DNA from 2 places in the Halomonas sp. KO116 genome. Region 2 is predicted to be linked to the other one. Evidence: predicted binding sites of a transcription regulator. Region 2 holds the regulator's gene; the other holds the start of a gene.
What was found. The regulator PhoB, encoded in region 2, activates phosphate uptake and scavenging genes when phosphate is short. The targets are predictions, from matches to a motif close to TGTCATANNNNTGTCANA.

Region 1 (15,981 bases), 340 kb from region 2:
ACCAGCTTGGCAATAGCGCACGCACGCTGGCCTGGGCAAAACGGTCATCCATTAATACCACAACGCCCTCATCTTCAGGACTGCGAATCACTCGCCCTGCGGCCTGCACCACCTTGATCATGCCGGGAATGCGATAAGTGTAATCGTCACCTTTACCAAAGCGCGCGTTTAGCCGTGCTTTAAGCGCTTCGTTAAAATCGTTAAACGGCGGCAGCCCCAGCGTGGCAATAAAAGCGCCAATCAGCCGATCACCGGGCAGGTCGATACCTTCCGCAAAGGCGCCACCCAACACCGCAAAGCCGATGCCTTTTCCGCCGGGCGTAAAGCGCGCTAGAAACGCTTCACGCGCAGCCTCGGGCATGCCACGGGTTTGGCTGAAAACAGGCACGCCTGGGTGCGCCTCGCGAAAGTGGTTCAGCGCGGCTTCCAGGTAGGCAAAGCTGCTGAAGAACGCCAAGTAGTGGCCTGGCTTGCGCTGATACTGCTGCGCCATGGTCGCCACCATCGGCTCAATCGACGCCTCTCGATCACGAAAGCGGGTCGAAATATCGCTGCGAATACGCACTTCAAGCTGGCGCGCTGAGAAAGGAGAAACGACCTCGCGCCAGGGCGTATTCTCCGGCAAACCCAATAGATCCCGGTAGTAGTGAGCAGGATTTAACGTGGCTGAAAACAGCACCACGGAGTGCGCAGTGTTAAACCTTGCGGCCAGAAAATCGGCGGGTATCAGATTGCGTAACCCGAGCACGGCCCGCCCGCGGCCATGGCGAGTAATATCACACAGCGAGTGCTCACCAAAGCGCTCTGCCAAGCGGCAAAACGCCAGCGCCTCAAACAGCAGTTCTTGAAGTTCAAAACTGGTTTGCTCGGGGTGCTCGCCAAGATAATCAGTGATGGCAGACCCTACTTGCTGAGCGGCGGCCACCAGCTTATCAGGCAGTGCCGTTAGCAGTCGGTAGGCTGGTTTACCCTGACCACCCTCATTTTCCAGCTCCGCGTCTTTAACCACATTTTGCCACTGGCGGGCTAAGCGCCCCAAAGGCCCCGCCAGCGCTTTGGGAGATGACCGGCGTATGCGATTGAAGCGTTGTTGATCGAGCTCAGCGCTGTACATGCCGCGGGTGCGCTCCACCAGATTATGCGCTTCGTCGACCAGCACGCCCGTTCGCCAATCGTTGGCCTGGGCCAAACCGTGCAGCAGGGCGTGGCTATCGAACCAGTGGTTAACGTCACCGACGATCATATCCGCCCAGCGCGCTAGTTCCTGGCTGAGATAATAGGGGCAAACATCATGGGCCAACGCCACCTCGCGCAGCGCTTCGCGATCCAGCCACCCCTCTTCCACCGCCGCTTGACGGGCAACAGGTAAACGATCGTAAAAACCGGAAGCTAACGGGCAAGACTCGCCATTGCAGGCGCGATCGGGGTATTCACAGGCTTTTCCCCGCGCCACCAGCTCAAGCACACGCAAGGGCTGGGCTTCATCGCTCTGGCTGGCGCGCAGCGTGGCGAGGGCATCCAACGCCAAACGGCGGCCGGGGGTTTTCATGGTCAGAAAGGCGATACGATCCAGCTGCTGCCGCGGCATTGCCAAAAGCATGGGGAACAGCGTGCCCAGCGTTTTACCAATGCCGGTGGGCGCCTGGGCGAGTAGGCAGCGCCCGGTACTGGCGGCTTTATAAACGTCTTCGGCAAGTTCACGCTGGCCGGGGCGGAATGCAGCGTGGGGAAAGCGCAGGGTTTGTAGGCCAGCATTCCGGCGCTGGCGATGGTCTGCCTCCTGTTTCGCCCAGCTAAGAAAGCGGCGGCACTGGGAGGCAAAGAACGCCTGCAGCTCGGCGGCGCTGGCCTCTTGATTCAATAGCGTCTCTTTGCCGCTGGCAATATCCAGGTAAACCAGCGTCAAGTTGATCTGCTCAAGGCTTCGCTCTGCACATAGCAGCGCGCCGTAGACTTTTACCTGCGCCCAGTGGAGGGCGCGCTGATTATCCGCCATGCGCTCCAAGCTGCCGCGATGGGTTTTGATCTCTTCCAGGCGATTGGCCACGGGGTCAAAACCATCCGCTCGGCCCGTGACGACCAATCCCTCAAAGGTACCCGACAGCGGCAGTTCGGCAATATAGTCTGCCCCGCGTCGGCTAGTGACAAGGGTATGCCCTTCAATGCCTTCCCGCGCGCTGGGCGCTGGGGTAAAACGGTGATCGAGATCCCCTTCACGGGCAGTGAAATCACACAGTGCCCGCACCGCCACGCGATAGGTCGCACTCATACCTCAAGCTCGTCGCTGGCGATCCAGCGCACGTAACACACTGCGACGGGCATCTCATGACGGTGAAAAAATGTCAGCCAGCGGCGCTGGTTATCCTGCAACCGATCACCGGGGCCTTTGACTTCGATCATCCGGTAGCGCGGTTCGCCAGCCGACGCGTCAGGCATAAACTGAATCAAATCCGGCAGCCCTGCCCGGTTGGCTTTCAAGTCGCCCAGCAGCCGCTCAAAACAGTGTCGAAGGTGCTCAGGTGGGATACATGCCAGTGCGAGCTCAATGAGCGCTTCATCAACGATTGCCCAGTGAACAAACGGCGATGAAAGGCCCGCTTTCTCGCGCCAAGTCGTCTGAATGACTTCGCGGTAGCTGCCGTCTTCCAAGCGCGCTAGGCACGCATCGAAAAGGTCACGCCGACGCGCCACAAAATCGTCGCGATACAAATCCGCTGGGCCATTATGAAAAGGGTGGAAGAAAGCGCCCGGCAGTGGAGCAAAAATAGCCGGCCAACAGAGCAAACCAAACAGCCCCGTGATCAGGCTGTTCTCCACATAGCAGACGGGTGCCTGGGGCTCGCTAAGGGTTTGAGCCACGGCGCGCTCAACGCTTTGCGGCCCCGGCAATTGCAAGTCCCAACGCTCATGGACGGGCTCCGGGTCACTCGGCGAAGCAGGCAGTTTAAGCCGCCGCTGCAAGCGTGGCAGCAGCCGCGCCAGCGCTTGGTGCTCTGTCTCATTGGGGCTGCTATTAAGTGCCTTGCTCGCCAATTCAAAGGCAGCCCGATGCTCGCCCTGCCTTTCCAACACCCGAAGCTGGCGTATCCGCGCTTCACTGCTGTTAGAGTCGCGATAAAGCGTCAGCGCCAGCGCTGTATCTCCGCTACGCTCTGCCTCTCGGCCCAACTGCAGCAGCAACCGTGCACGCCGCGTAGCGAGCCAACGGTTATCCACGCGCGGCGGCACCTCAATATGTAGATCAGGAGGCAATTCTCCTGCATCAAGACGTTGACGCAGTTGATGGAGCGCTAAGTAGGTATCCACTTCCTGACGCGATTGGAAGGCGCGCGAGTGCGGCGTAAAAGACACCGTCTCAAAGCGTTGCAGCCCCAGCTCGGTCAATACGAACTCCGCCCAGTCCTGTCGCAGGTTGCCAAAAAACATCAGCCGCAGCCGGTCGCAGGTCTCCATTACCTTGAGACGCACGATTTGATCGCTGGCATCAGGCCACCATGCTTGTAAGGGTGCGGTGTGTGTCAGTTGGCTCGTTAAGGTGTCGTAGAGCACCGCTTTAGCGCTAGACACGCTAAGCCCAGCGGCATGTATCTCATCGGCCAGCAGGTGGCGAAGTTCTGCAAGGCGCAGCTGGTTAAACAGCTCATCGACGCTAAGCGCCGGATCGCTATCGACCCAGCCCAGCGCGACCAGTGGCGCTATCGCCTCAGCGCTGTCGCCCACCTCGGCATAGCTTAATTTGCTGAGCCTAAACAGCTCGCCTTTACGCATGACCATGCGCACCAGCAGCGCTTGCGAGGCCTGGGGTAAACGCTCGAACTGCTCAAGAAAAGTAAGCTCGTCTGCAGCCAGCAGATCAGCATGGCGCTCGCCCACCCAGGCCAAAACGAAGCGAAAGTTCGTCAGGTAATAGTAGGGATCATCGAGCGAGGCGGTAGGCGTATCGAAAGCACTGTTCATTTATCCATTGTATCAGTGCTATCGTTTTGCCGTCATGGGGATTAACGGGCTTGGCTATGAAAGCGCTTTTACCCCACCCGGTGCTGCTTGAGCACGGTAAGGCTTCGCTCTTCTTCGCTTAATGCTTCTGTGCCTTGGGTTGGCACAGGCGCTTGGCGGGTACCGACTAACACGTACCATTCCGCTTCTGAAAGGTAGGTTTGGCACCAGCGGCCAAGTTCGGCGGCGCTCTCCTCGCGGCTAGAATCACCGCAGCGGTAGTCGTTCGCCAGATGGAGCAGATCTTGACGCGCGGTACGCGCACGGGCATTGCCCCCGTGTACTTTTACCAGCGGGCAGCGTCGGTCATAGGCGGCGTTGGTTAACGCATTAAGCCAACGCTCCAATTCATGTGCCTGAATTCCACCATACACTGCCACGCTTGAGCTCCCTGCCCGTTGAAAGGGCAATAGCCTGCCCGATTTAGGGGCCGCTGTCACGGTTAACCTTTACCCTTATTTAAATGTAGTTCCAGGCCGTTTTATAGCGCCTGTTTAAAACCTTGTAACACGTTGACTACATTGACACCGATTTCATCTACCGCATAGCCTCCTTCCATCAGAAACACACAGGGCAAACCCGCTTGCGCCAAACGTTCACCTAACAGAGTGAAGTCCGCGCTGGTAAAAGTGAAGGCACTTATCGGGTCGCCCTCAAAGATATCGACCCCTAGCGATACGATTAAACACTCGCACTCAGCGGCTTTCACCTGCGCCAACGCCTGCTCCAGTGTGGCCATCCATGTGGTCACGCTGGTACCGGGCGGCAACGGGTAATTAATATTAAAGCCCTCGCCCTTACCTTCGCCGCTTTCATCAGCGTAGCCCAAGTAATACGGAAAGGTTACCTCAGGGTCTCCGTGTAATGAGATAAATAGAACATCGTCACGCTTGTAGAAAATCTGCTGGGTACCATTGCCGTGGTGAAAATCGACGTCAAGAATGGCGACCCGGCGCTTGCCTGCATCCAGCGCCCGCTGGGCGGCAATAGCGGCGTTATTAAAAAAGCAGTACCCGCCGAACTGATCAAACGCAGCATGGTGGCCTGGCGGACGACACAGGCCAAAACTGGGTTCGCCGGTTTGTAGCGTATGCTCTACCGCACCTAACGCCACGTCTTTACTCGCCATCGCGGCTTCAAAGGTGCCTTCTGAAATGGACGTTTCTGCCGCCAGTGCGTAATAGCCTAGCTGACCGCTAACGGATTGCGGAATGCGGTCACCGCGCATGGTTCGGGCGGGCCAAATATTGGGAATCGCCTCCCCCTCATGCCCAGCCGCTTGCCACTCTTTCCAGCAGTTGGCTAGAAACGTCACATACGCCTCATCGTGCACCGCCAGCACCGGCGCCAGCCCATAGGCAGCGGGCGCTCGAATATCGCCAAGCCCAGATTGACGGAGATGCTTTAGCACTAAATCCAGGCGTTCCGGGCACTCAAACGGGGTGACCAACGCGCCGTCATGTAGCTCTGTACGCGCTTGGCGTAAGCGGCTGCCCTCTGAATAAAACGTCAGCATTCCGGCTCCTTAATGGACATCTAACTGAACAGGCCACTGTTTGGCCCAGCGGCGTTTTTGACTCGGCGTTTGCTGCTTTAACTGATACTCAGCTCGGCTGGCAGCGGCGCGGTCTTCAAACGGCTCGGCGCCCAGCAGCGCAACGGGCGGATTCGCACGGGTATAACGTGCCCCTTTGCCTGTGCAGTGCGCTTGATAGCGCTTCGCTAGGTTATTGGTAATGCCCGCGTAGGTACCGCGTCGGCACTCCAGCAGATAAACATACCACTGATTTTCAGCAAGCTGGCTTTCGCTTGGCAAGCTAGTCACTCGTTTGTCTCGTAATAGGGAATTGAATCGGTCGATAGCGAGGCAATAAAGTTTTTCAAGGCCTCAATTGGCATTGGCTTCGCTAGCCCAAAACCTTGAAATATATCGCATTGGTAGGACATTAGGCGTAGATGCTGCTCTTCAGTCTCGACGCCTTCCGCTACCACCCTTAGCCCAAGGTGGTGAGCCATGGAAATAATGCCCTGCACGATGGCGGCATCATCGCCGCTATGGGTAAGCTCGCGGATAAAGCTACGATCTATTTTTACTGTGCTGATCGGCAGGAGTTTTAAATAGCTTAAGCTTGAAAATCCGGTGCCGAAATCATCGATCGATACGCTTATCTGCATACTCCGCAGCGCTTGAAGGGTATCAATCGCCGCTTCGGTATTATCCATCAGGATTCCTTCGGTCAGTTCTAAAGATAACTGTTCCGGCGGTAACCCAGTGTCTAACAACGTTTGACGCAGCGTGGTCAGAAAACTAGCACGGTTAAATTGAAGGGGTGATAGGTTAACAGCTACTTGAACGGGGCCCAACCCGCCTAGGGTTAACGCCTGCATATCTAAGCAAGCACGTTTAAGCACCCATTCACTAATCGGTATGATCTGGCCGGTGGCTTCAGCGAGCGGTATAAAACGTGATGGTGAAATCCAACCTTTACTCGGGTGTTGCCAGCGTAGCAAAGCCTCAACGCCCGCCAACTGACCACGCTGGTCGATCAATGGCTGATAATGTAGCTGGAAGGCCTCCCGCTCGATGGCTTCTTGCAACTCATTGCGTAACACCATCCGCTCGCTGACTGAGTCGGTAAAAGCCTCAGTAAACCACTCATAGGCGTTACGACCCTGCTGCTTGGCTTTGTACATCGCCATATCGGCCTGCTGAATCAGCATTTGCGGCTGTAGGGTAGTGTCTTGACTGAGCGCAATGCCAATACTGGCAGTGAGGTAAAGCTCTTGTCCGTCTAGGCAATAGGGTCGCGCCAATGTCGTTAGCATGCACTCTACACGTTCTACGATCTGCGCTTCTTCTGTGATATTGGTAAGTAGCATCACAAACTCATCACCACCTAACCGCGCCACTGTATCGTTTGACTCCACGCTAGCTTGCAGGCGTCTAGCGACCTCTATTAGTACTCGATCCCCTACGGCATGGCCGAGATTATCGTTTATCGGTTTGAAATCATCTAAGTCCACAAACAGCACCGCTAACCGCTGTTCGCCTTGCTGTAATAGAGTAAATTGCGCCAGCAGCTTTTCTTCAAACAGGGCACGATTGGGTAACCGCGTTAAGTCATCATGGCTTGCGTGATAAGCCAGCCGCGCTTCATACGCTTTATGTTTAGAGATATCGTGCTGAACGCCCACAAAATGGGTAACGCGCCCCTCTTGATCTCGCACTGGAGAAATATATAAATCGTTCCAAAACGGCGTACCATCTTTGCGATAGTTGCACAGGGTCACGTGCACATCACGCTGTTCAGCCAAGTGAAGACGAATTTTCGCCACAATGGCAGGATCGCTTCCACTGCCCTGCAGAAACCGGCAGTTTTGACCGATAACATCTTCCTGCGTATAGCCCGTCATGGTGGTAAACGCTTTGTTCGCATACAGGATGGGCATATTAGGCAGATTGGCATCAGCGATCAGCACCCCGTTAACACTGGCTTCAACACTGCGCTCCAAGGTGCGTAATTGTGTTTGCTGAGCACGGCTGATAGTCACGTCTTGAGCAATGCCGTAGATGCCGACAACGTTGTTATTGATGCTAATCGGCAGGGCAATCACATCTAAAAGATGGGACTCCCCGTTACGATCAAGGATAGAGAGATCAAAACGAGTAATCTTTTCCTGGATGGCAATTGCAAAATGCTGATCGACACGCTCTTTGTCGTCAGCATTAATAAAATGGGTGAAATGCTGATCTAGAATTTCGCTCTGCGTATAACCGGTGATGTTAACGCAACTCGCGTTAGCGGTAACAAAGCGGCCTTCGCTATCCAGTGAAAACACCGCATCAGGATGATAGGTAAAAAGCGAGCGGTAGCGTTGTTCGCTCTCCGCCAGTGAAAGCTGCGCCGCTGTTAACTCTCTAGCGCGTGCGATGCCTACGCCCACCAACCCTAAACTAAATGCCAATAGCCAGCTGAGTAGCAGCCCTCCCATGGCAACGGTGACTGGCATAAAGCTCATCATATACCAATTATAATGAGCGCCCGGGTAGGCGTATAAGGTGAGGTTAATCCCGCCTGGCAAGCCGGCATGCCGCGATGCCAACGCCATATCCGGCGTTAAAACGGGATCAGCACTAAACCCTGACGGGTGTAGTACGAGCAGCGGCTTCGTTGCACGATTAACACTGACCTGAAAAGGCCCTAGCGCCATTCGCAGCTCATTGTTAAGCAACTCTGCTATATCAAACGTCGAGAGCAACTGCTGCCCGCTGCTCTGATTAGAAATAGTCATCAATACCCGCTGAGGTTGGCTCGCATCAGGAATCATCAAGCGCGGCTGGCTGAGTGGAGCGTTCAACCAGTTATTTACTCGCGGCTTGGTGATTTGCTGTTGAAACCACGTTTCCTCATCCAAAGTGCGGGTGGTTGACCACAAGAGCTGCCGCTCTTCATTGAGTAGCATGATGGCTTTTAAGCTGGGCATATCGCGCAGATAATTCTGCGCATCAGGCACCAACCAAGCCGCATCAACATCGCCTTCTGCTGCGTTCAATCGCTCGGCCATACGCTGCATCTGATGTAAACGGGCACGCGTTGCCTGCTCAGCATTGAGCTGTACATTATCCAGTAGATACATAGCCTGTTGATGCGTGGCCGCATGCTGCTGCATGCTGAGTAGTAGCCACGCAACGCTACTGATGGCGACGCCGGACAACGCAGCAACGATAGCCCAACGACCTGGATTAAGAGGTGCTGGCTGTTTACGCCCACCAATGGCAATCAGCGCACTTCCCAGCAGCACGGCAAAAACCACCACTGCCACGGGTGAAGATGAAAAAAGCGGACTCTCTGCTTCGATGCCACCCCATAAACGTGCAATGACTAAGCCTGAAAAGAGCCATAAAATAAGGCCCGTCGCCAGCCATAAACAGCGGCGGCGAAAGGTAGCGAACCCAATAAATAAACAGAGCGCCACCGCGAGTAGCATCACAGCGGCTATCGACGTAATACGCGGCTGTCCTGTTAACCATGAGCCTTCCTGCCCCCCCGCCCATTGATTGTGCGCCAGGGTATACACCAGCATTGCCATCAATAAACATGCGCTGAGACGGCGTAGCCATCCCCAATGTTGCAACGCTGCCAACAGCCCTATACCTAATAGCAAGGTTGCCACGGCAGCGTCAGGCACCAGGGTTACCGCGAACAACGAGTACTGCGCGCCAATACCAAACATTAGCCCTGCCAAGCCCATGAAGAGTAGCGCGGCAGCGACCATTAAAAGCAGCGTTTCCAACGCCAGATCACGGGTATTAATCGGCATGTGCTACGGAACTCCTACTTAGCACGACACTGATGGCTAACGTTCAAACGCGACGCTTTCCGACAGCGACTTTAACAGCGTGTACTGATGGTTAAGATAATTGGCATAGTCGTTAAGCGGACGATAGTCGATTAGAGAGCCATGACTATGTTCAATAGTGCGCGCCAGCTTTGGCTGAGCCAGCGCTTGCTCAAAGGCATTGGCCAGTATCGCTAATCTTTCGGGGGGAGTGTTCAACGGTGCAAAAACACCCCTGTCAGTGGTATTCACCAGCTCGATATCCTGCTCTAGTAGAGTGGGTACTGCTGGCAACGCGGTTAACCTAGTGTTGCTTGCCACGCCCAACGGCGTGAGTGCATTGGTAGCGAACAACTCACTCGCTGAGGGCAGGTTAAGCATCGCAAAATCGATCTCACCAGCCAGTAATGCGGTCACTTGTGATCCAGTATCAGGGTACTGAATGAACACTATTTCTTGGGCATCAATACCCGTTTGCTGGAAAAAATGCAGCCAAAAAAAATGGTCAGTGGAGGTGGGGACTACGCCAAACGTTAACGGTTCAGCCTGCTCCGCGACTAACGCAGGAATATCACTGGCACGTTGAGCAGCGTGGCCGGGATAGGTAGCGGGTATGTTCACTGTTCGCGTGAGTAGTGCAACAGGCGCAAAGGCATGATGAGAATAAGCAGACAGCTCCGCAAAGTATGCAAGGTCGATGGTTTGGTGACTGCCTAGCAGTGTATGACCATCGGCCTCTGCATCTTTGACAGTTTGTGATCCACGCGTCGCACCACTGCCCGCAATATTAACGATATTGATCGCGGTATCTAGATAGGTTTGTGCTTCCACAGATATGTCACGAAACAGTACATCGGTGGCACCCCCAGGGCCAAAGGGTATGACTAGCGTAATGTCGGTGTCGGGAAAGGGATTATCTGCCAGCGTGGTAACGCTCCAGATGCATAGCCATGTTCCCATCCACGCTATAAGCGCCCTTTTTAAGCGTTTGTTCAAGCCACCCTTTCCTCTGAGATGACTTAACGCTAACCCCTTTTTTGGGCTCATTTTTATTAGTGATTCGCGCCTACTCACCACAACATAACTTTAATTTACGCCCACTGCCACATAAGCATGAGTCATTGCGGCCGGGTTTTAGTCGGGTAAGCGTGGGGGAGCCATCCACATACCACCAACGCTGCTGCTCGTGCACGAAGCGGGACACCTCTTCCAATACATGCCAGCGTTTTCGCCCATGCCCTCGTTCATAAAAAAATGCCCGAAAATGCACCTGACCACTCTGCGCAAGCGCTGGCTCGGCGCTCACAACCACCAGTCTCTTCCACTTGGTTTCAGGATCAGGCGCAAGCTCTGCGGGCCGTGTGGTGGGGTGCCACGTGGCCAACAGATAGTCGCTTAAGCCTAATGCAAAGGCCGAATAGCGAGAGCGCATTAGCGCTTCAGGGGTAGGCGCTATCTCGCCTTGATGGTACCGGCCACAGCAGATAGTCAGCATTAAATCGCTACCACAGGGGCAACTTACATCAGTCGTGCGGGTCATAGCTTAGGCTCTTTAACGTCATCTTCTATAGCCTAACCGATACATCCTATGCGCGTCGCCCGACGTGTATCACTATTGTTTCGATTTTCATGCCACGTTAGGTATATAGTAGTGGGGCAATACATTCAGACGACGGAGTACGAATCACGATTGATCATTCTTTCCAAAATTTTTGGAGGTTCTCCTATGAAGGTCTTTAAACCGGAATGGCAGTGCACGTTTAGCGTAAACGAAGGCGCGGAAGAATCAGCAACTTGGAAAGAGAAAATCGCGTGGCGGCTCAGGGGAGTTGCGGATCGGCTGGAAGGCGGCGGGCGCACGGTAAAAATCGATTATCGCGTGACGCCAGCCGTTAGCCCACAGGAAGTGGACACTTGCTTAGGCAAGGGCTTCGAAGTAACTCAGCGCCTGTTGACGCAGTTAGCCCAACAGCAGGCGTGCGAAGATGTGATGCGCCATGCAAAAGCTGAGCTGTTTGAACAACATCCTCAGCACTGAAAAAACGACATGGTATGAAAGCACTACAAAAAATCCCACCCCATTAACCGGGTGGGATTTTTTTGGTCAGTTATTAGCTAATTAGGTGGGCTTCTCTAACGCTTTACCCATTTTCGTTAGAAAACCCTCGCACGCTTCAAGCTGCTCGATATCAATATACTCATCGGGCTGGTGCGCTTGGGCAATGCTGCCAGGACCGAGAATAATGGTTTGTAAACCCTGGCCCTGAAACTGCCCCGCTTCTGTAGCGTAAGCCACCGCATGGTTGCAGCAAGCGGTAGGCAAGTGGTCTTTAGCCAAGCGAAGCACATGGTCGTTATCGCGATCCGCTAGCCCCGGAACTGTGACGTTAAGGGGTTCGGTGGTGATATCAACGTGCTTGCCTTTGGCCTTAAGCTCACCGGTTAGCTGTTCACAAAACGCCTCAAAGCGCGCGTATATCTCATCGAAGGTATCGGTCGGCAGGTGACGGATTTCCCACTCGAACTGACACTCCCGCGCCATAATATTGATGGCCGTTCCGCCTTTTATTTTGCCCACATGCAGGCTGGTGTGAGGCACGTTAAAGGCTTCATCAACTCGCCCCTCTTCGACCAACGCCGCCATGGTGTCTTCAATAAAGGTGACGAGTCTTGCCGCCACGTGAATGGCTGAGGTGCCTTGATTCACTTGGCTGCTATGAGCTTCCTGGCCAGTCACCGAAGTGCGCAGGTTGGTAGCGCCTTTCTGCGCGACCACAGGTTGCATGCTGGTGGGCTCGCCAACAATCACATGAGCGGTGGTGGAGTAGTGCTCGTAAAAGCGTTTAATCAGGCTGGGGGCGCCCACGCAACCGATCTCCTCATCGTAAGAGAAGCCGAGATAAATGGGCTGTTGCAGAGGGGCTTTCGCCCAATTAGGCACCATCGACAAGACGCAGGCGATAAAACCTTTCATATCGCAGGTACCCCGACCGTAGAGCCGCCCATCATCACCGTCGCGCAGGGTAAAGGGATCGCTCGACCAAGGCTGCCCTGCCACCGGCACCACATCGGTATGCCCGGAAAGCATTACCCCTCCAGGCGCGTCTGGGCCGACCCTTGCGATCAAATTGGCCTTGGTGCCGCAGGGGCTCATCACCCGCTCGGCGCTAACGCCAACCTCGGCCAAATAGCCTTCAACATACTCAATCAGCGCCAAATTGGATTCGCTGGAGGTGGTGTCAAAGGCAACCAGTTTTTCGAGTAGAGCGATAGCGTGAGGCATTATGTTCTCTTTCCAAAATAGCTTTTCAGCAACAGCTTTTTAAAAGTAGCTTACCGCTAACCCTAACACCCCTCAGATACTTCGCCTACTCCGCCCGTCGCGCCAGCTGTCATCTTGTATTCACCTTGCCTTCATCAAAACGTCACCTACACTTTCTACTGTTCAGTGCATCCAACAAAACTTAATAACACACTGCACACCTGATTAATTTCAGGCCCACAAGGAGCTGTTATGTCTCGTTTATCACTGCACGCGCTTGCCGTTGGGGTGGCGACTGCCAGCCTAAGCTTATCCGCCCAGGCCGCAACGGAAGTTAGCTGGTGGCACGCCATGGGCGGTCAGCTCGGCGAAATTCTTGAGGGCATCACCGAGGATTTTAACCAGTCACAAGACGAATATCAGGTCACGCCCAGCTACCGCGGCACCTATGCCGAAACCATGACCGGTGCCATTGCCGCTTTCCGTGCCAACGAACAGCCACATATCCTGCAGGTGTTTGAAGTCGGCACCGGCACCATGATGAACGCCAAAGGCGCCATCTACCCAGTATATGAACTGATGGAAGAGCACGGTCGCGCTTTCGATAATGAGGCCTTCCTGCCCGCCGTGGTCGGTTATTACACCGATACCAATGGCAACATGCTCTCTTTCCCGTTCAACTCTTCTACGCCGATTATGTACTACAACCGCGACGTATTTGAGGAAGCGGGCCTTGACCCTGAGCAGCCGCCCGAAACGTGGGAAGCGCTGGCCGATGCCTCTCGTCAAATCGTCGAATCCGGGGCGGCTAGCTGCGGTTTCACTTCTTCTTGGCCTAGCTGGGTAATGCTGGAAAACTTCTCCGCCATGCATAACTCGCCGCTCGGCACATTGGAAAACGGTTTTGGCGGTATGGAGACCGAGCTAAATTTCAACAATGAGCTGGTCGCCCGCCATTGGGATAACCTACACGACTGGCAGGATGAGAACATTTACCGCTGGGCTGGCCCCGGCACCGGCCCGGATTCCGAGCCGATGTTCTACTCCCAAGACTGTGCGATCTTCTTTGGCTCCTCCGCCTCTCGCGCTGATGTCGCCGCTAACTCAGAATTTGAAGTCGGCTTTGGCATGCAGCCCTACTACGACGACGTAGAAGGTGCACCGCAGAACTCGATTATCGGTGGCGCAACGCTCTGGGCACTTCAAGGCCACAGCGATGAAGAGTATGCAGCTGTTGCCGCTTTCTTTGAGTACCTCTCTCAGCCTGAAGTACAGGCAGAGTGGCATCAGCAGACCGGCTACTTACCCATCACCCAAGCCGCTTGGGATTTGAGTGAAGAGCAGGGTTACTACGAAGAGAACCCCGGTGCGGATATTTCTCTGCAGCAGATGACGCTCAACGAGCCGACCGAGAACTCGAAAGGCCTTCGTTTTGGCAACTTCGTACAGATTCGCGACATCATCTCCGAAGAGATGGAAGCCGTGATGACCGGTGGTAAATCAGGTCAGGAAGCCGCAGACGACGCGGTAGAGCGCGGTAATGCGCTGCTGCGTGACTTTGAATCCGCCAACCAGTAAATAAGCACTTACTTCGCCGCCTGCCCTTAGGGTAGGCGGCGCTTTCGTTTACATGCGAGCTGCCCATGCAAACTAAACGCATGACGTTTCCAGGGCGATGGCTGCCTTTCGCGCTGCTGGCGCCCCAGGTAATAGTTACTCTGATCTTTTTTATCTGGCCTGCGGGCCAAGCGCTGTACCAATCGCTACTGCGTGAAGACGCTTTTGGGCTGCGCTCTACGTTTGTGGGCCTGGAAAACTTTGCCCGTCTGTTTCGCGACGGTAGCTACCTCAATTCGATGTCGGTGACCGCCATATTCGCTGTTGGCACCACGCTGGTATCAATGTCGGTGGCGCTACTGCTGGCTAGTACTGTGAACCGGATGATTCGTTCACGCAGCACCTACACCACGCTCCTCGTTTGGCCCTACGCCATTGCGCCTGCGATTGCCGGTGTTTTGTGGTGGTTTATCTTCAACCCTTCCATCGGCATCGTGCCCTATATGCTGGAAATGGTCGGTTACCAGTGGAACCACCGCAACTCGGGGAGCGACGCCATGCTGCTGGTCATTCTTGCCGCGGCCTGGAAGCAGATCTCTTACAACTTTCTGTTCTTTTTGGCGGGTCTACAGTCTGTTCCGCAATCGCTCATTGAGGCAGCCTCAATTGATGGCGCCAGCCCTATCAAGCGATTCTGGACGATAATTTTCCCACTGCTTTCACCCACAACCTTCTTCTTGATGGTGGTTAACGTGGTGTACGCCATGTTCGACACCTTCGGCATTATCCACGCCACTACACAAGGCGGACCGGCTCAGTCGACCAATATCTTGGTTTACAAAGTTTACGCCGATGGCTTTGTAGGCCTCAATTTGGGTTCTTCCGCAGCTCAGTCGGTGATCCTCATGGTGATTGTGGTGGTGCTCACGGTGATTCAGTTCCGCTTTATTGAGCGGCGCGTGAACTATTAACAAACGTACTATTAAATCGGCCTCGTTGGAGTGTTGTCATGGTTGAAAATCGCCCATGGGCCAATTTTTTCGCCCATACCGTGTTAATCATCGGCGTCGCGCTGGTGGTCTTTCCGGTTTATATCGCCCTGGTGGCCTCGACCCAGGCGCCGGGTGAGTTAATGCGTGGCACCCTACCGCTGCTGCCCGGCAGCCATGGAATCGAAAACTATACCCAGATGTGGCAATCGGGCATATCGTCAGCGAACTCCCCGCCTGCCGCGCTGATGCTTTGGAACAGCTTTGTGATGGCCATGGCCATCACCGTGGGAAAGCTGTCCATTTCGCTACTTTCCGCCTTTGCGATTGTCTACTTCCGTTTCCGTTTTCGGATGTTCTTCTTCTGGCTGATCTTCGTCACCCTGATGTTGCCGGTTGAGGTGCGCATTATCCCCACCTTTCAGGTGGTCGCGGACCTTAATATGCTCAATAGCTTTGCCGGGCTGTCGATACCATTGATTGCCTCAGCCACCGCGACCTTTCTGTTCCGACAGTTCTTTATGACCATTCCCGAAGAGATGCTCGAAGCCGCCCGGGTCGACGGCGCCGGGCCGTTCAAATTCTTTAAAGATATCTTGATGCCGCTCTCCGTGACTAACATCGCGGCGCTGTTTGTGATCATGTTTATTTATGGCTGGAACCAGTATTTGTGGCCACTGCTGATCACCACCGACCCCGACTACACCACCATTGTGATGGGCATTCAGCGCATGACCTCGGAAGAGAACCCACAATGGCACCTGGTGATGGCCGCAGTGGTGATGGCAGCGCTGCCACCGGTATTAGTGATTCTGTTTATGCAACGCTTGTTTGTGA
Region 2 (15,981 bases):
TAGCCTAGTCGTGAACGCGACGAAAATCAGCCTAGCAGCGTAGGTGCTGCTCTGGAAAGCTCCACTTTCCTTCTCACGCAGCCCCCTGTCAACGCAAAACCAATCAAACGTCCGTCTTTATTTTCGGCTAACGCACTGATATCGCCACCTTCGCCTTCAATTCGCCAGCGTTCAGGTGGGGTGGTTGGCGGGTAGGCGACCACTGGCAGCAGGGGTGTTTTAACGACTATTGGCCAAGCGCCAAAGCTGACCAACGTGGGAGTGTCCGCAAGCGTTGCCGCCAATGCCTTGGCGCTCGCTTGCAGCGGCTGCACGTACATGGCGTTAACGCCATCGACGCAGGCGACATCGCCCAGGGCGTAAATATCGGGGTGTGAAGTACGCAGTTGGCGGTCAACTTGTATGCCGCTCGGCGATACGCTAAGACCCGCGGCTTCGGCAAGCGCCGTACGCGGCGTTAGGCCAGTTGCCATTAGTACGAGATCGGCGCTGATAGCCTCGCCGTTATCCAATCGTAATACGATGTCATCACCACTGCTGGGTGTTAGTGAATCTATCGTGCGGCCTAAGCAGAGTCGGATGCCTGCCTCATTGAAGGCATCGCCCAGGGCGTTGCCCAGCGGTATGGGCAGCAGGCGGGGCAGTAGCGTAGCTTCAGGCGCTATGACGCTGACGTGATGACCTCCGGCGTACAGGTCATTAGCAAATTCACAGCCGACCAGCCCGGCGCCAACAATCGCCACCCTTGCTGGGCCTTGGCCTAACGCCTGATAAAAGCGTCGGTAGTCGTCTAAGTCATTAATGGTGAAACAGCGTGGGGCTACGCTGGGGTCGATGCTGAATGGCACCCTGGGCGCAGCGCCAGTGGCTAATACCAGTGTTTCGTAGCTTAGTTTTTCAGAGCTTAGTTTTTCAGAGCTTAGTTTTTCATAGTTGGGCGCTTGTCCAACGTCGAGAAGAAGTGTCCGGTTATCCACATCCAGTGCCGCCACGGGGGTGTGGGTAATGATGCGGACGTTTAACTCATCGCCCAGCTCGGCAGCGTTTCGCTGGGCCAGTTTGTCGGGCGCTAGGCCTTTAGCGAAGCCGGTGGAGAGTAACGGTTTGCTGTAATCGTCACCGCTGTCAGCACTAATCAACGTGATTGAACGCTGGTCACCGAGACGGCGTAGTGCCCGGGCTAAGCCAATCCCGGCCATTCCCGTGCCAATAATGACCAGCGCAGCGTGGGATGAAGAGAGCTCTGGTTGTGAGGTGGGCATGCAGACACCAAAAAAGTCGCTGAAACAAAAGCCTGTTAGTGCTGCATGTTACACTAGTCGATCCGTTTATTGCCCTGGAGAACTTGGTGACGCCTGCAGCTTTTCGGCAAACTTCTCACTTTTCGAGCTGGCGTCCCGTTGCTGCGGCGCGGCCTGTCATGAGCCCTTCCTGGTGGCAGTGGGTTGCTTCTACCGACTCGTTAACCGCCCGCTTAATAACCGCTGGTGGTGAGAAACAGTTTCGGGTGCGGCTGCTACGCCAGGGCGTAGGCTGGCCGCGAGAGGATGAGGCACGGGCGTTGGGCATTGCTCCCAAGCGCTACGCATGGCTGCGTGAAGTCGCGCTGTGCTTGGATGAAACACCGTGGGTGGTAGCGCGCTCCGTCGCCCCGCTTACGCAGTTAAAGGGCCAGCGTTTGGAAGGGTTAGGTGAGCGCTCGCTAGGCAGTTGGTTATTTCGTCAGCCAGGTTTAATTCGCGGGCCGCTTGAAGCCACTACCCAATCCCCCTTATTTGCTCGTATGAACGGTATCGAGAGCGACTGTACCTGGGGCCGACGCTCAGTGTTTTATCACGGCGGTAAGCACGGTGGACTGTCGTTGTTGGTGCAGGAGTATTTTTTGCGTGCGATGGCGGATGACCTTGACCTGCCATCGCGCTAGGCTAGCGCCTGCATCTTATTTTTCGTGAGGTAAGCATGGATCGTTCACTGTTGCGGCCGAAGGGATGGGCTCGCGTGGCAGATTTTATACAGCTGATGCGTTTGGATCGACCCATTGGCACTTGGTTGTTGATGTGGCCGACGCTTTGGGCGCTGTGGATTGCCGCTAAAGGGGTACCCGGCCGTGATGTACTGCTGATTTTTGTGGCCGGTGTTTACGTCATGCGCGCGGCTGGCTGTGTGGTGAACGATTATGCAGATCGCCATTTCGATGGCCATGTGAAACGCACTAAGCATCGCCCGCTCGCCACCGGTCGAATCAGCGAAACCGAGGCTCAATTGTTGTTTATTGGTTTGGTGGCCACAGCGTTTATTTTGGTGCTACTGACTAATTGGTTTACGGTGCTGCTCTCGCTGGGCGGAGTATTTCTGGCGGTTATTTACCCGTTCATGAAGCGTTATACGCACTTTCCCCAGGTGGTGCTGGGGGCGGCATTCTCATGGGCAATTCCAATGGCCTTTGGCGCCGTGCTGGGCCATGTGCCGTTGGAAGCGTGGCTGCTTTTCGGTGCAAACGTGCTATGGACGGTGGCGTACGACACGCAATACGCCATGGTCGATCGCGACGATGATTTAAAAATTGGTATTAAATCGACAGCTGTGCTGTTTGGCGACGCGGATCGCCTAATAATCGGCCTACTCCAGGTAGCCACCCTGGGGTTGCTGGCATGGGTAGGCTGGCGGGTTGGGTTAGGTGGGTTCTTTTGGCTAGGGCTCGCTGCAATGGCGGCAACTTTCCTGCATCAGCAGCGCTTAATTCGTTATCAGGAGCGGGATCTCTGTTTCCAGGCGTTTCTGAATAATCACTGGTCGGGGCTGCTGATTTTTGCGGGTATTGCGCTAAGTTGGTGGCCTGCGGCGGGTCAGTAACTGCCATTGTCATGTAACTGTCATCAAGTCATGGTGTTATCGTCACTGACATGTCATTGAACTGTTTTTCTTTGAACTGGCTTTTTTGCACACCGTGAGGCTCTGGTATGACCGCCAAAACCGTTCTGATTGTCGATGATGAATCGTCGATTCGCGAGATGATCGCGGTAGCGCTGGAAATGGCTGACTACCGTGTGCTCGAAGCAGATAACGCCCAGGATGCTCATGCCATGGTGGTTGACCACCAACCTGATTTATTGCTGCTTGACTGGATGATGCCTGGCACCAGCGGTATTGAGCTGGCTAGGCGCTTGAAGCGCGAAGAAGCTACCGCCGAGATCCCGATTATTATGCTCACCGCTAAAGGCGAAGAGGATAATAAGATCCAAGGGCTTGAAGCTGGCGCCGATGACTATATCACCAAGCCCTTTTCGCCCCGCGAATTGGTGGCACGGTTAAAAGCAGTGCTGCGCCGCGCGACGCCCCGTGGCGTTGAGGACCCAATTGAGATTAATGGCCTGTTGCTTGACCCGGTAAGTCACCGGGTAAGCGCTCACGGCAAAGCGTTGGAAATGGGTCCGACCGAGTATCGTCTTCTGCAGTTTTTTATGACTCACCAAGAGCGCGCTTACACACGCAGCCAGCTGCTTGACCAAGTGTGGGGCGGCAATGTTTACGTTGAAGAGCGCACGGTCGATGTGCATATTCGCCGCTTACGAAAAGCGCTGGGCGATGTGCATCAAAACCTGATTCAAACGGTTCGGGGTACCGGATACCGTTTCTCTGCACGGGTGTAAATGTGCGCCTATGGAGCCGTGAACTGTGGCGTCTAGCGTGGCTGGCCACACTGGGTACTTGCTTAGGCTGGTTATTGGGCTCAGCAGGGCTAGGGCTTGCGGCAGGGCTTGCAGTATGTCTGTTCTATCACTTGCGGCAGCTACGCGAACTTTATTTATGGCTAACCCTACATCCTCACGATGAGCCGCCTGCCGCTCACGGTATGTGGGGTGAATTGTTTGATCGTTTATACCGCTATCAGAAAAGCCAGCGTATAACGCAAAGTCGGCTGCGCGCTACCTTGGCCCGTATTCAAGAGTCGTCTGAAGCGATGCGCGACAGTGTGGTCATGCTCGACCGCCACGGTGATCTGGAATGGTGGAACAGTGCTGCAACGAACATGCTGGGGCTACAAACCGCCCATGATCGTGGTCAACACATTACCAACCTACTGCGCGAGCCAAGTTTCATCCGCTATTTCAATGCGCGGGAGTATGGCGAGCCGCTAACGCTGACGTCGCCGATTGACGAGCGTCGAATCCTGCAGTATCAAATTACCCTGTACGGCGACGATGAACGGCTGGTAATGGCCCGGGATATCACGCGCTTGCACCGCCTGGAACAGATGCGGCGCGACTTTGTTGCCAACGTCTCTCACGAGCTGCGCACGCCGCTAACCGTCCTTTCCGGCTATCTGGAAACCTACAGCGATATTGCTGACCAGTTGCCGCCGCGTTTGGGCAAAAGCATCAACCAGATGCAGGAACAGACGCAGCGAATGCAAAACCTGGTCAATGATCTATTGCTGCTCTCCCGGTTGGAAATCGACCAGGGGGGGGAAGATCACCATCCGCTGTCGTTAGGGCCTTTGCTACAAAGCATTTGTGATGATGCGCTGGCGCTGTCGAATCAGCGTCATACCATTACAGTCGCGCTTGAAAGCGATGCACGCCTGCTGGGTAGTGAACAGGAAATTCGTAGCGCCATCTCTAACCTCGCTTTCAATGCCGTTCGCTATACGCCAGCAGGTAGCCACATCACATTACGCTGGAAAGCTAGCGCGACTGGTGGCGGCTATATCGATGTGGAAGACAATGGTGAAGGGATTGATCCTGTCCATATTCCCCGACTAACCGAACGTTTTTACCGTGTCGACAAAGGCCGCAGCACCGCAACTGGCGGCACTGGCTTAGGCTTGGCAATCGTCAAGCACGTACTATTACGCCACGATGCGCAATTACAGATTGAATCCCACCCGGGTAAAGGGGCGCTTTTTCGCTGCTCATTTCCCGCTTCACGTCTTGTATAGGTCTCAGTAAGCGACCTTTCGCACCATACCTGTAAAGGTGTGCAATATTGGCATGTGAGGTTGGTAAGAGTTTACTCATGTGCCATTTTTATACAGTTTTTAGGCTTGGTATTTCGATGTTAACAGAGTGATATAGCTTAACTTGTTTTAATTAAGTCATTGATTTTTATTTGTTTAATTTTATTTTTTTGTTTTTGGCATGCCCGCTGCATTGTTAAAAAAAAGGAAGACGACCGCAGGAAATGCTGGCTTGTATATAAGCCCTTCTTTCTTAACCAAGCGGTAATAAACAGCGATCGGAGGTGGAATATGATGTCCAAGGATTTACTCAAGAAAGCTGGCATTTTAGGTGTATCTTTTGGTTTGATGGCAAGCCCGTTAGCCTTTGCTCAAACAGATGAAAATTCAGCTATTGATGAAAATCAGGGAATTACAGCTGAAGAGCAACCAATGGATCCCCAAGGTACTGATAGTTCAGACGGTCATGATACTAAAGACATGACTAACGATTTAACCCATGACGAAGGTGATGGAGCCAGCGACATGGATCCTCAGTCAAGCGATCACTCAGATGACGCTGAGTATGACGACGATGAGCTTGTAGAAGAAAACAGCGGTAGTTAATTGTTAATTATCATTTAGATATCAAAGAACGTCTTTTCAACGGATGAAAAGGTAATTGATAGGATGTTATAAAGGCAAGGATGCTTTTCAGGTTCAAGGATGAATCACTAGGAAATCAAACGTTAGTCAGGGTTAATTCCAAGGCTGGAGTCCGCTACAAGGAGTGGAAGCTAACGTTAGTTATTACCTATAGCCTATTCTGATATCGGACCCCGCCAGTCGGGGTCTGATTTTTTGCTGCCTGCTTTTTGTGGGCTTCTTCTACTGCATTTCCCTATTTTTACCTACCTACCTACCTACCTACCTACCTTTTTGAGTGCATATCGTGAGCTACTCTCGCCCCTTTCATCCATGAGTAGTCTAGTTCATCCATGAGTAGTCTAGGTTTTGTACGAAAAGTCGGCGTGCGAAGACTAGACAAGGCAAAATTAACGAGAAAGCGGAGTTTACGAGGTGTAAATGAGCATTTCGAGGCGATTTTTAACGCCGTATTGTCGAGCGCAGGCAGTTTTCGTACAAAGCCTAAGTCTACTACTCGATAACGTAGCACAGGCGCGATGAGGTTAGCTTTAAAAGTAATTCTTAATATTAGCGTTTGAGGATGAGTGTGCCATAAAGGCACAGACAATTTTGCGCATGTGTCATTTGTGCACATGTATTTTGCGTGCTTTTGTTTTTAGTGGCTTAATATTGTGCGCAATTGATAATTAATAAGTGATTGTTTTTATTTAATTTTATTAAATATAGTGGAGGTTGGCACGGTAACTGCTTTATCAGGGCAGTGAAGTCACCGCAGAGAGAAGCAAGCCAGCAGGCCCTTCTTTCTTCACTTCAGCGGTATTAAGCAGTCATTTGGAGTAATACTATGTTTAACGTTCTTTTTAAAAAATCAGCTGTTGTAGGACTTGCATTCGGTTTGCTGGCGAGCCCAGTTGCATTCGCAAATTTTTCCATCAAAGCTAATCAAGATCTGTCTGTTAATGATGAACCAATTCAGGCTCAATCACAGCGCACACATGAACAAGCAGTTTTTACCTCATCTGATTTGATGTACGACGTAGGTGATCGCCCTAATGTTATTAAGGCAGAATCCCATCGTACTAGTGTTCAAGCAGAATATACCGCTAAAGATTTGACGCATGACGTAGGCGATGGCAACGCTTGGTAACAAAAGTTTGCAATTAAGCGGAATGTATTACGTTTGAGGTGTGAGTTAATCACGCAGATGCGTGTCACACCGATAGGGATGCAGGTCGATTCAAGGAGTGAATCAATCGACAATCAGAGCGCTGGTCAGGGTTAAATTCCAAGGTTGGAGCAGTCCCGCAAAAGGAAAGGAAGCTAGCGCTAGTCATTGTCAAAGTATTGTGTCCTTAGACCCCGCTGATGCGGGGTCTGATTTTTTGTGACATCCCACACTCTCTCAAACCATTTTTCTCTCGTTTAAGGTGCTGCTTTCTAGGGGAGCCTAATTTCATTGCGTCGCTATGTATAGATAGCAGCCATATGAGTAATTAATGCACAATCATTTTGGGTACAAAAGGGTTGGTTAATTATTTTTAAGCGATATTTTGGTGTAAGTGTTTAATTATTAAATAATAATTTATATGTCTTTTTTGTCGCCTAATGTGCAACGTAAAGCGTAACAGCCGTTCTAATCATCATCGAACGGAATCCATGAATAATGAGGAGAACACCATGCTGCTAAAAGAAATGAGCAAAAATGTCGCCCTGGTAGGTATTGCTTTTGGTCTGGTCGCGAGCCCTCTGGCGATGGCGCACTCATCTATTGAGCTGAACCAAGACCGTACCGCTGGTCAGGGTGTCATCGACAAACCTGAGTCACATGCCGCTTCAAAACAATCTCATGTCTCGGCGGGCGACTTGAACCGTGATGAAAGCGAGAGCTTGGACTTTTCGCCCTCCAGTAGCCGTCCTTCTACGGCTGAAGAAGGGTCTACTTCTCGCCAAGAGGGTTACACTTCAGGGGAACTCAACCGGGGTGAAGGCGATAGTACCGACTGGTAAATAATGGAATAAGTGTAACTGCTAATGTAATCGTTGCTCGCTAAAAACCCCGCCGAAGCGGGGTTTTTGCTATATGTTAACTGCAGCCCACATCAGTGGTGATGCCCATCAGCAGCTTCGCTGCCTTCCTGGGCGCTCTGTATCCAGACTTCAATATCCACATCGTCTTGTTCTGCAAAGGTGAGCGTGAGAGGGAACCGCTCACCCTCCTTTAACGGCTCGCTTAGGCCAATCAGCATTAAGTGAAAGCCGCCACCCGGCCGCATGGTATAAGTCTCCCCTGCCTCGACACGAATCTCATCCACATGCCGCATCTGCATCATATCGCCGTCCATTTGCATATCATGCAGCTCAACGTTGCTGCTCACAGGGCTGCTCGCGCCGATAAGAGTAATAGGGTCTGAAAAGGCGGTGATATCGATGTAGGCTGCGCCGTTTACCGCCCCCGGTGGGGTAGGGGTAGCGAAGGGATGCGCAATGCGCAGAGCCTTAGTTTTTACGTCGTGGGCTACGGCCATAGATGCCATCGAAATAGACATAGCGCTAATCAAGAGTATGCCACCCAGCCAAGCCGTCGGTTTTAGCATGCGGTAATTCCTTTGTTGTTAATTGAGTCCAGGATAGACGAACAAACCATAAAGGTAGCAAAGTGGTGTCGCCTGGGTAATAAGCGCCTACTGCGGTGTGATGCCGCGTGTATCACCATGTACATTTCGGTAATGATCATCCCAGAGTAGTACGGCACCCGCGACAGCGCCGGGAATCAGAAATAGATTGGCCAGCGGAATCCAGGTGATTAGCGTGACTAATCCTCCAAAACTGAGGCTTTGCCACCAGCGTTTCGAGAGCCGTTGGCGCATATCGGCAAACGTCACCTTATTGTTATCCATTGGGTAGTCTAGATAAGTAATGGCCATGATCCAGGCGGAGAATAGCGCCCACAGCAGGGGGGATACTAAGTTCAGCCCTGGGATCCAGCTAAGCACAAACAGACCGGCGGCACGGGGCAAAATATAGGCGAGCTTAACAAATTCGCGGCCAATGGCATCAATGGCTGTTTTAGTAAGGTTGCGGTCATCAATCGGTTCACGGCCAGTCACTTGGGTTTCGACTTTAGCGGCCAAAAAACCGTAAAAAGGCGCGGCGATCAGGCTGGTCACCAGCGTGAAGGTAAAAAACACTACTACTAACAGGCTAATCACGAAAAGAGGCCAGATAAGCCAGGAGAGCCAATCAAGCCATGTTGGCACCATGTTCATCCAATGATCTAGCCAACCACCGAAGCGGTTGAGCACGAAGCTGAACATGCTGACGTAAACAATCAGGTTGACTAAAATAGGCAGAAAAACATAGCGTCGCATACCTGACTGATACACGCAGCGTGTACCTCGGCTAAGCGCAGTGACAGCATCCAGCATGGTGGGGGAGACTCCTTGTGATTCAAACGTCCAGGCCGCTTAACAGCCTGGACGTATTGCAGGAGGAAACCCCTTTCAGGTCAAGACTTTTTTAGTACCTGCGGGTCAAGGTTGTCGGGGTCGCTATGGCGAATATCCAACCCTTTGACAAGATAAACCACGTACTCGGCAAGGTTATCGGCATGGTCACCGACACGCTCGAGGGCGCGCAGAACCCACATGATGCTGAGTACAGAGGTAATGGAGCGAGAATCTTCCATCATAAACGTCATGAGTGAGCGCATCGCGCTGCTGTACTCGTCGTCCACCAGCTCGTCTTCACGTACTACCTGCATGGCTAAGTCGGTGTCAAAGCGGGCAAAGGCGGTGAGCGCATCGCGCAGCATTTTGCGCACATGCTCGCTGATGTGCCGTACTTCCACCAAACCACGAATGGTGCTGGTACTTTCACTCAGCAGCAGGGCGTTACGGGCGATTTTGCTGGCCTCATCGCCGATGCGCTCAAGATCAGACGTGGCACGAATAACGGCCAGCACTAGGCGTAGATCAGACGCCGCAGGCTGTCGCCGCGCCAGTACCCGGGTGCATTCGTCGTCGATTTGCAGCTGCAGATCGTTGACCTGACGATCATTGTCGCGCACTTGTTCGGCTAGGCGGGTGTCGCCTTCCAGAAGCGCAAAGACGGCATCCTGCACTTGCTTCTCTACCAGACCGCCCATGGCCATCAGATGGGTTTTTAGCTCTTCCAGCTCCTGGTTGAACTGGCGAGAGATATGCTGGCTGTGAGAGTCGCTAGTAATATCCATGGAGCACTCCTGACGTTTCAGTCGCTAAGGCCTAGGTAATGCGGCCGGTGATGTAATTTTCGGTGTGTTGCAAACGGGGGTTGGTGAAGACCTGATCGGTAGGCCCGTACTCAACCAGCTCACCTTGATGCAAAAAGGCGGTGTAATCCGATACACGCGCCGCTTGCTGCATATTGTGAGTAACCAGTACCAGCGTTAGCTCCGACTTGAGATTACGGATTAACTCCTCAATTTTGAGCGTTGAAATCGGGTCTAGCGCTGACGCGGGTTCATCAAGCAGCAGCACATCGGGCTGTACTGCTAAGGTGCGGGCGATGACTAGGCGCTGCTGCTGTCCACCGGAAAGCTGCCAGGCGGAGCGGTGCAGGCGGTCTTTCACTTCATCCCATAGCGCGGCGGAGGTTAATGCCCACTCAATAATATCGTCCCTTTTGCGCTTGGGAAGGCGCTGCTGTAAACGCAGGCCAAAGGCCACGTTTTCATAGATCGACATAGGGAAGGGATTGGGGGTTTGAAACACCATTCCTACTCGCCGCCGCAGCTCGGTCACGTTCGTTTGCGGGTCGTGAATGTCCTGCCCTTCCAACGTGATTTTGCCGCTATGGGTCACTGTCTCATTGAGATCGTGCAGCCGATTAATTGCCCGTAACAGCGTTGACTTACCGCATCCCGACGGACCAATGAAGGCCGTCACACGATGTCGCGGAACACTGAGGGTTAAGTTGCGCAACGCCGCTTTCCCCGCATAGGCGAGGCTTAAGTGATCAATGCTCAGGCAGCTGTGCTCGGACGAAAAGTGCGCCACTGGTACCTGAGCGGTATTGGCTGAATGTAAAGGCGCTAGCATTCGTTTCCCCGTTGACGCCTAAGATAATGACGCAGAAATATGGCAGTTAGATTAAGCACTAGCACAATCAACACTAAAAGTAGCGCCGTGGCGTAAACCAGTGGGATCGCGGCCTGCACATCTTCGCCGTGAAAGGCGGTATCAAATAAATGATAGCCAAGGTGCATGAACTTGCGCTCTAAATGTAGGTAAGGAAATTCGCCATCAATGGGCATTTGTGGCGCTAGCTTGGCAACGCCGACAAGCATCAGTGGCGCCACTTCGCCTGCCGCGCGGGCGACCGCTAAAATAACGCCTGTCAGCATGGCCGGTGCCGCCATGGGCAGTACGATGCGGGTAAGCATCTCCAGGCGAGTAGCCCCGAGCGCCACGGCGCCTTCGCGCTGGGCCTCAGGAATACGCGCGAGCCCCTCCTCGGTTGCCACGATCACGACGGGCAGGGTTAGCAGGGCGAGAGTTAACGAGGCCCACAGCAGCCCGCCGGTGCCAAACGTGGGCGAGGGCAGCGTATCGCTGAAAAACCACTCATCCAGCGAGCCGCCAATGCCGTAAACAAACACTCCCAAGCCGAAAACGCCATACACAATGGACGGCACCCCCGCTAGATTACGCACGCCAATGCGCACCAGGCGCGTCAGCCGCCCCTGGTGAGCAATTTCATTAAGATAAATAGCGGCCAGCACGCCAAATGGCGTGACCATGACGGACATTAAAATCACCATTAGCACGGTGCCAAATATCGCCGGCCACACGCCCCCGTCGGTATTGGCTGCTCGAGGCCCTTCGCTGAGAAACCGCCATACCCCATCGCCCCAGACATGGGTTTTCTGCCACCAGCTCATCGCATTTGGGGCTTGAGCGCTGACGACACTGGCCAACGGCTGGCGCAAGGTTTGGCCATCCACGGTGGTGAGCAGTAGCTGGCTCTCTTGGCGTTGGCTGGCGGGGAGCGCCAATAAAGTCGCTAACCGGTGCCAGGCAGCGTCACCCTCCCAGCGCTGGCCGTCTTGCTCAATGGCCGACAAGCGGCCAATAAAATCCCCCCAAGGGCTTCGCTCCAGGCGAATCAAGTCGGTTGGCTGTGCGCGTTCGGCAATCTCCTCAATCGTCACCCAGCGCCAGCGAGCGCCCTCTATGTCCTGATTGCCGGTAAAGTACAGCCGTTCATCTCCCGCTTGCTGGGGGAGCTCGACCTCGCGCACGGCATGGCCAGCAAAGGTGTCACCCGAACGCAGAGTGACCTCTTCAAGCGTTGCGGGCCAGAAGTGTCCAAGCCCACGCACTAATAGTAGCGCCAGTAGAGCACCCAGCATCAGCAAGGAGAGCGCTACGCTGGCCGCGCATAGCCAGGGCCATAAATCATTTAACCAATTAAAACGAGGGCGGCGAGAGGCGGTGTTGACCTTGCCAGCTTTCATGAAGTGCCTCCCATCTGGCGATAACGGCGGCGCAGGCGCTGGCGGACAACCTCGGCTAGGGTGTTAACCAGGAACGTGAAGATAAACAGCACCAGCGCGGCAAAAATCAGCAGATGATAGGTCTGGCCGCCAGGTGACGCTTCAGGAAGCTCGATGGCAATAGCCGCTGCCATGGAGCGCATCCCTTCGAAAGGGCTGGCGCTAAACAGAGCGGTGTTGCCACTGGCCATCAGTACAATCATGGTTTCGCCCACTGCACGGCCCGCGCCGATCATCACCGCCGAGAAAATACCTGGGCCCGCCGCCGCCAGTGCCACCTTCCACAGCGCCTGCCAACGGCTGGCACCCAGCGCCTGGGCGCCCTCTATCAGGGTCGAAGGCACATCGGCAAGGGCATCTTCTGCCAATGAGTAGATGCTGGGGATAACGGCAAACCCCATCGCCAGGCCGACAATCAGGGCATTGCGGGTGGCGTAATCCATCCCAAAGCGCTGGTCGAGCAACTGACGCAGATCCCCGCCCAGCCACAGCTGTTCCATCCACGGCGCAAGCCATAGCGCTATCACCACCATCAGAGCAAGCCACGGTATTAGCCAGAGACCTGCCCAGGAGAGCGACAAACGGCGCTGGAGGCGGGCTTTGGCCAGTTGCCAGAGCAAGCCCGCAAGCCCGGCACTGAGCGGCAGCCAGACCATCAGCACTAAAGCGCTGGCCAAGTGTCGCTCTACCCACGGTGCCAAAATGAGCCCGGCAATAAAGCCCACCACCACGCCCGGAATGGCCTCCATCATTTCGAGTGCGGGTTTGATGCGCGTGCGCAAGCGCGCTGACATAAACAGCGCAGAGTAGATCGCCGCCCCTAAGGCGACGGGAATCGCAAACAGCAGCGCAGCCAGCGCAGCTTTAAGGGTGCCCCACGCCAGAGGAGAGAGCTTGGCCAGGGCCAAGCTCTCTCCAATCGCCAGTAGTGGCAGCGTTTCCCATATCAGAAAAACGCCGATAGCGAGAATCGCCAGCAGCACCCCGACACCACCAGCGGTGATTAACCCGGTGGCCACACGATCCTGAAGCAAGCGCAATGGCTGCCGAGAAGAGGTTAACCGAGGTGGGGTCATGTCGCTATCATGACAAAACTAGGCATGGCAAAACCGGGGTGATCACAGTACTGACCAGCATGTATTGAAAGAGTGGGTCGTGAAGAGAGCTTATAGTGAAAACGGTGCATAGAATGACTTCCTACTCTAAGACGATTATGTGTCAATTAGATGACAGCGGCTTACCACCTTTGCTGTGCGTCAAGGACGCTTGGGGTTAAGGGGACAAAACCGGATGCGCGTGCAATTTGCTGGCCTTCATCGGACATGATCAACGCCAGTAGAGCCTGCTCGGCGGGCGGCAAGGATGCCCCGGGCGGCAGGTTCACGTATAGGTACAGGTAGCGCGACAGCGGATAATCACCGTTCTGTATCGCTGCTTCATCGGGTGTTATGGCGATGCCGTCATCGTCATAAAGGCTTACTGCGCGCACGGCTGGCGTCAGGTGGTTAAACCCGGCATACCCCATTGCATTGGCAGACTCGCCCACCGCAGCGACGACGGCCGATGAGCCTGGGTGTTCGCTAATATCGTTGCGAAAGAGGCCACCGCACAGCGCCCGTTGTTGAAATAGGCCATGGGTGCCGGAGGCAAGGTTACGCCCATGGAGCGCAATACTGCCAAATGACCAGTCACGCGTTGCCGAGAGCTGATCCCAGCGCCGTATCGACGCCTCGGCGCCACAGGCACGCGAAGTCGAGAAAATCGCATCGACCTGCTGGCGGGTGAGCGCGCGCAGCGGATTATGGCGGTGGACGACCACAATCAGCGCATCACGGGCGACCTTTAACTCCAGCGGCGGGTAGCCGTAGCGCTCAATGAAGTTATCACGCTCTTCAGTGCTCATCGGGCGGGACATCGGCCCCAGCCGGGTGGTACCTGCCATTAGCGCGGTTGGCGCGCTGGCCGAGCCGCTGGCTTGAAATTGCAGCTTTACCTCTGGGTAGCGGGAAGTCAGTGTTTCGCCCCAGCGCAGCATGAGCCCAGCCATGGTGTCAGAACCGACGGCACCTAACGTGCCGGTTATCGGCAGTGATTGCCCCCAAGTAGGCGGCGTTACCAGCAGTAGGGCCATCATCACCCAGCAACCTACGGTGTGCCGTAGCGATAAAAGGTAGCTTCTATGAGATGAAAGAGTATTCAAACAAGCGTCCTCTTATGGTTAACTGAATCCATTCACTTGTGTTGCGACGCAGCAACGCCCCTTGGCAATGTGCCTTACTGCAACCTTTACAACAATAAACTGACTAAGCGACGAACCCATGACTCTTCTGGAAACCGATTTGGATGACGTACCGGCCCCTCAAGGGCAGCTTACTTTAAAATTACTGGCTTCCCGCCAAGATACCAATCTTTATGGTGATATACCCGGTGGTTGGCTAGTCAATCAAATGGATCAGGCAGCTGAGCTTGCAGCCTGCCGCGAAGCAGGAGGGCGAACGGCCACCGTGGCGATTGAAGCCATGGACTTTTTGAGCCCTGTGCGCGTCGGCTCAATGGTCAGTGTCTACACCCAGGTACAAGAGATCGGTCATAGCTCAATCAAAATTGATGTAGAAGTATGGGTACGCCCGCCCCATGGGCAGCGGATTGAAGAGCGTCAAAAGGTGACAGAGGCGCGTTTTGTAATGGTCGCATTAGACGATAATGGGCGGATCCGAGCGGTACACAGCGAGTAGCTCTTTCTTATCAACTCTTTCAATGTTCCCGCCTAAAATAGCAAAAGGGCGCTCAGTGCGCCCTTTGCCGTAATTGCTGCTTACCTGCCTGGATAATCAGGCACCTACGTTGTCGCGGTTCTTGAGATAGGCGTATTCACCCACGTCGCTAAACGGACGCAGTAATTTCTGGAACGCCAAGTAAGACTCATACACGCGGCGGGACTCTTCATCGTCCTCGATTTGGCGCTGAATGGCCTCCTGTGAGGAGGTGTAAAGCGCTGCCATCACGTCTTCAGGGAAGGTGCGCAGCTGAACGCCATGCTCATCGACCAGCGCTTCCAGGGCCTGGGCGTTGCGGAAGGCGAATTCACTGATCATGGCCAGGTTAGAAGCCCGTGCCGCTTCACGGACTACGTTCTGCAGGTCTTCCGGCAGAGAGTTCCAGGCATCCAGGTTAATCGTGCCTTCCAGTACGGCAGAGGGCTCGTTCCACGCCGAGGTGTAGTAATAGTCAGCCACTTGGTGCAAACCAAATGCCAAGTCGTTATACGGCCCTACCCAGTCAGCGGCATCCAGTGCGCCGGTTTGCAGAGAGGTGAAGATTTCCGAACCCGGCATATTAACGGTACTGACGCCAATGCCGTTCATCGCTTCACCTGCGAGGCCAGGAAGACGAAGTTTCAACCCCTGCATATCGTCTAACGAGTTGATCTCTTTCTTGAACCAGCCCGCCATCTGCGTACCGGTGTTACCGACGGCAAAGGGTTTCAGGTTGTGATTAGCGTAGATCTCATCCCACAGTTCCTGACCGCCGCCATGGTACAACCAGGCGTTCATCTCGGTGGTGGTCATGCCGAACGGTACAGCGGTGAAAAACTGCGAGGCAGCGACTTTGCCGCGCCAGTAATACGACGCAGAGTGACCCATCTCAGCGGTCCCCGCCGCCACAGCGTCGAATACTTCAAGCGCAGGTACCAGCTCACCTGCGCCATGGACGCGAATTTGCATGCGGCCGTTAGAAAGCTGCTCGACCCGACGGGCGAAGTCATTCGCACCGGTGCCTAGGGCGGGAAAGTTTTTCGGCCACGAGGTGACCATGTCCCAGGTAAAGGTCTCTTGAGCGCGTGCGCTAGAGGTGGTTACAA

Region 1: ugpB (sn-glycerol-3-phosphate ABC transporter substrate-binding protein UgpB) is a predicted target of PhoB. The motif match lies at 12,727-12,744, and genes of this name have one in related genera.

The regions. Positions count from the first base shown of each region.
Region 1 covers NZ_CP011052.1:4,421,418-4,437,398, forward strand. The annotation lists gene KO116_RS20255 (ATP-dependent DNA helicase) at 1-2,269, opposite strand, end outside; gene KO116_RS20260 (VRR-NUC domain-containing protein) at 2,266-3,957, opposite strand; gene KO116_RS20265 (hypothetical protein) at 4,026-4,376, opposite strand; gene KO116_RS20270 (histone deacetylase family protein) at 4,478-5,512, opposite strand; gene KO116_RS20275 (GIY-YIG nuclease family protein) at 5,522-5,821, opposite strand; gene KO116_RS20280 (putative bifunctional diguanylate cyclase/phosphodiesterase) at 5,818-9,318, opposite strand; gene KO116_RS20285 (Bug family tripartite tricarboxylate transporter substrate binding protein) at 9,355-10,332, opposite strand; gene KO116_RS20290 (YchJ family protein) at 10,403-10,876, opposite strand; gene KO116_RS20295 (hypothetical protein) at 11,063-11,374, shown strand; gene argE (acetylornithine deacetylase) at 11,456-12,619, opposite strand; gene ugpB (sn-glycerol-3-phosphate ABC transporter substrate-binding protein UgpB) at 12,851-14,176, shown strand; gene ugpA (sn-glycerol-3-phosphate ABC transporter permease UgpA) at 14,242-15,126, shown strand; gene ugpE (sn-glycerol-3-phosphate ABC transporter permease UgpE) at 15,165-15,981, shown strand, end outside.
Region 2 covers NZ_CP011052.1:115,539-131,519, forward strand. The annotation lists gene KO116_RS00570 (NAD(P)/FAD-dependent oxidoreductase) at 27-1,262, opposite strand; gene KO116_RS00575 (chorismate--pyruvate lyase family protein) at 1,301-1,924, shown strand; gene ubiA (4-hydroxybenzoate octaprenyltransferase) at 1,960-2,853, shown strand; gene phoB (phosphate regulon transcriptional regulator PhoB) at 2,961-3,650, shown strand; gene phoR (phosphate regulon sensor histidine kinase PhoR) at 3,653-4,939, shown strand; gene KO116_RS00595 (hypothetical protein) at 5,249-5,563, shown strand; gene KO116_RS00600 (hypothetical protein) at 6,429-6,731, shown strand; gene KO116_RS00605 (hypothetical protein) at 7,262-7,591, shown strand; gene KO116_RS00610 (copper chaperone PCu(A)C) at 7,684-8,178, opposite strand; gene cysZ (sulfate transporter CysZ) at 8,266-9,009, opposite strand; gene phoU (phosphate signaling complex protein PhoU) at 9,090-9,815, opposite strand; gene pstB (phosphate ABC transporter ATP-binding protein PstB) at 9,847-10,662, opposite strand; gene pstA (phosphate ABC transporter permease PstA) at 10,656-12,080, opposite strand; gene KO116_RS00635 (ABC transporter permease subunit) at 12,077-13,195, opposite strand; gene KO116_RS00640 (PstS family phosphate ABC transporter substrate-binding protein) at 13,357-14,253, opposite strand; gene KO116_RS00645 (acyl-CoA thioesterase) at 14,438-14,854, shown strand; gene KO116_RS00650 (TRAP transporter substrate-binding protein) at 14,951-15,981, opposite strand, start outside.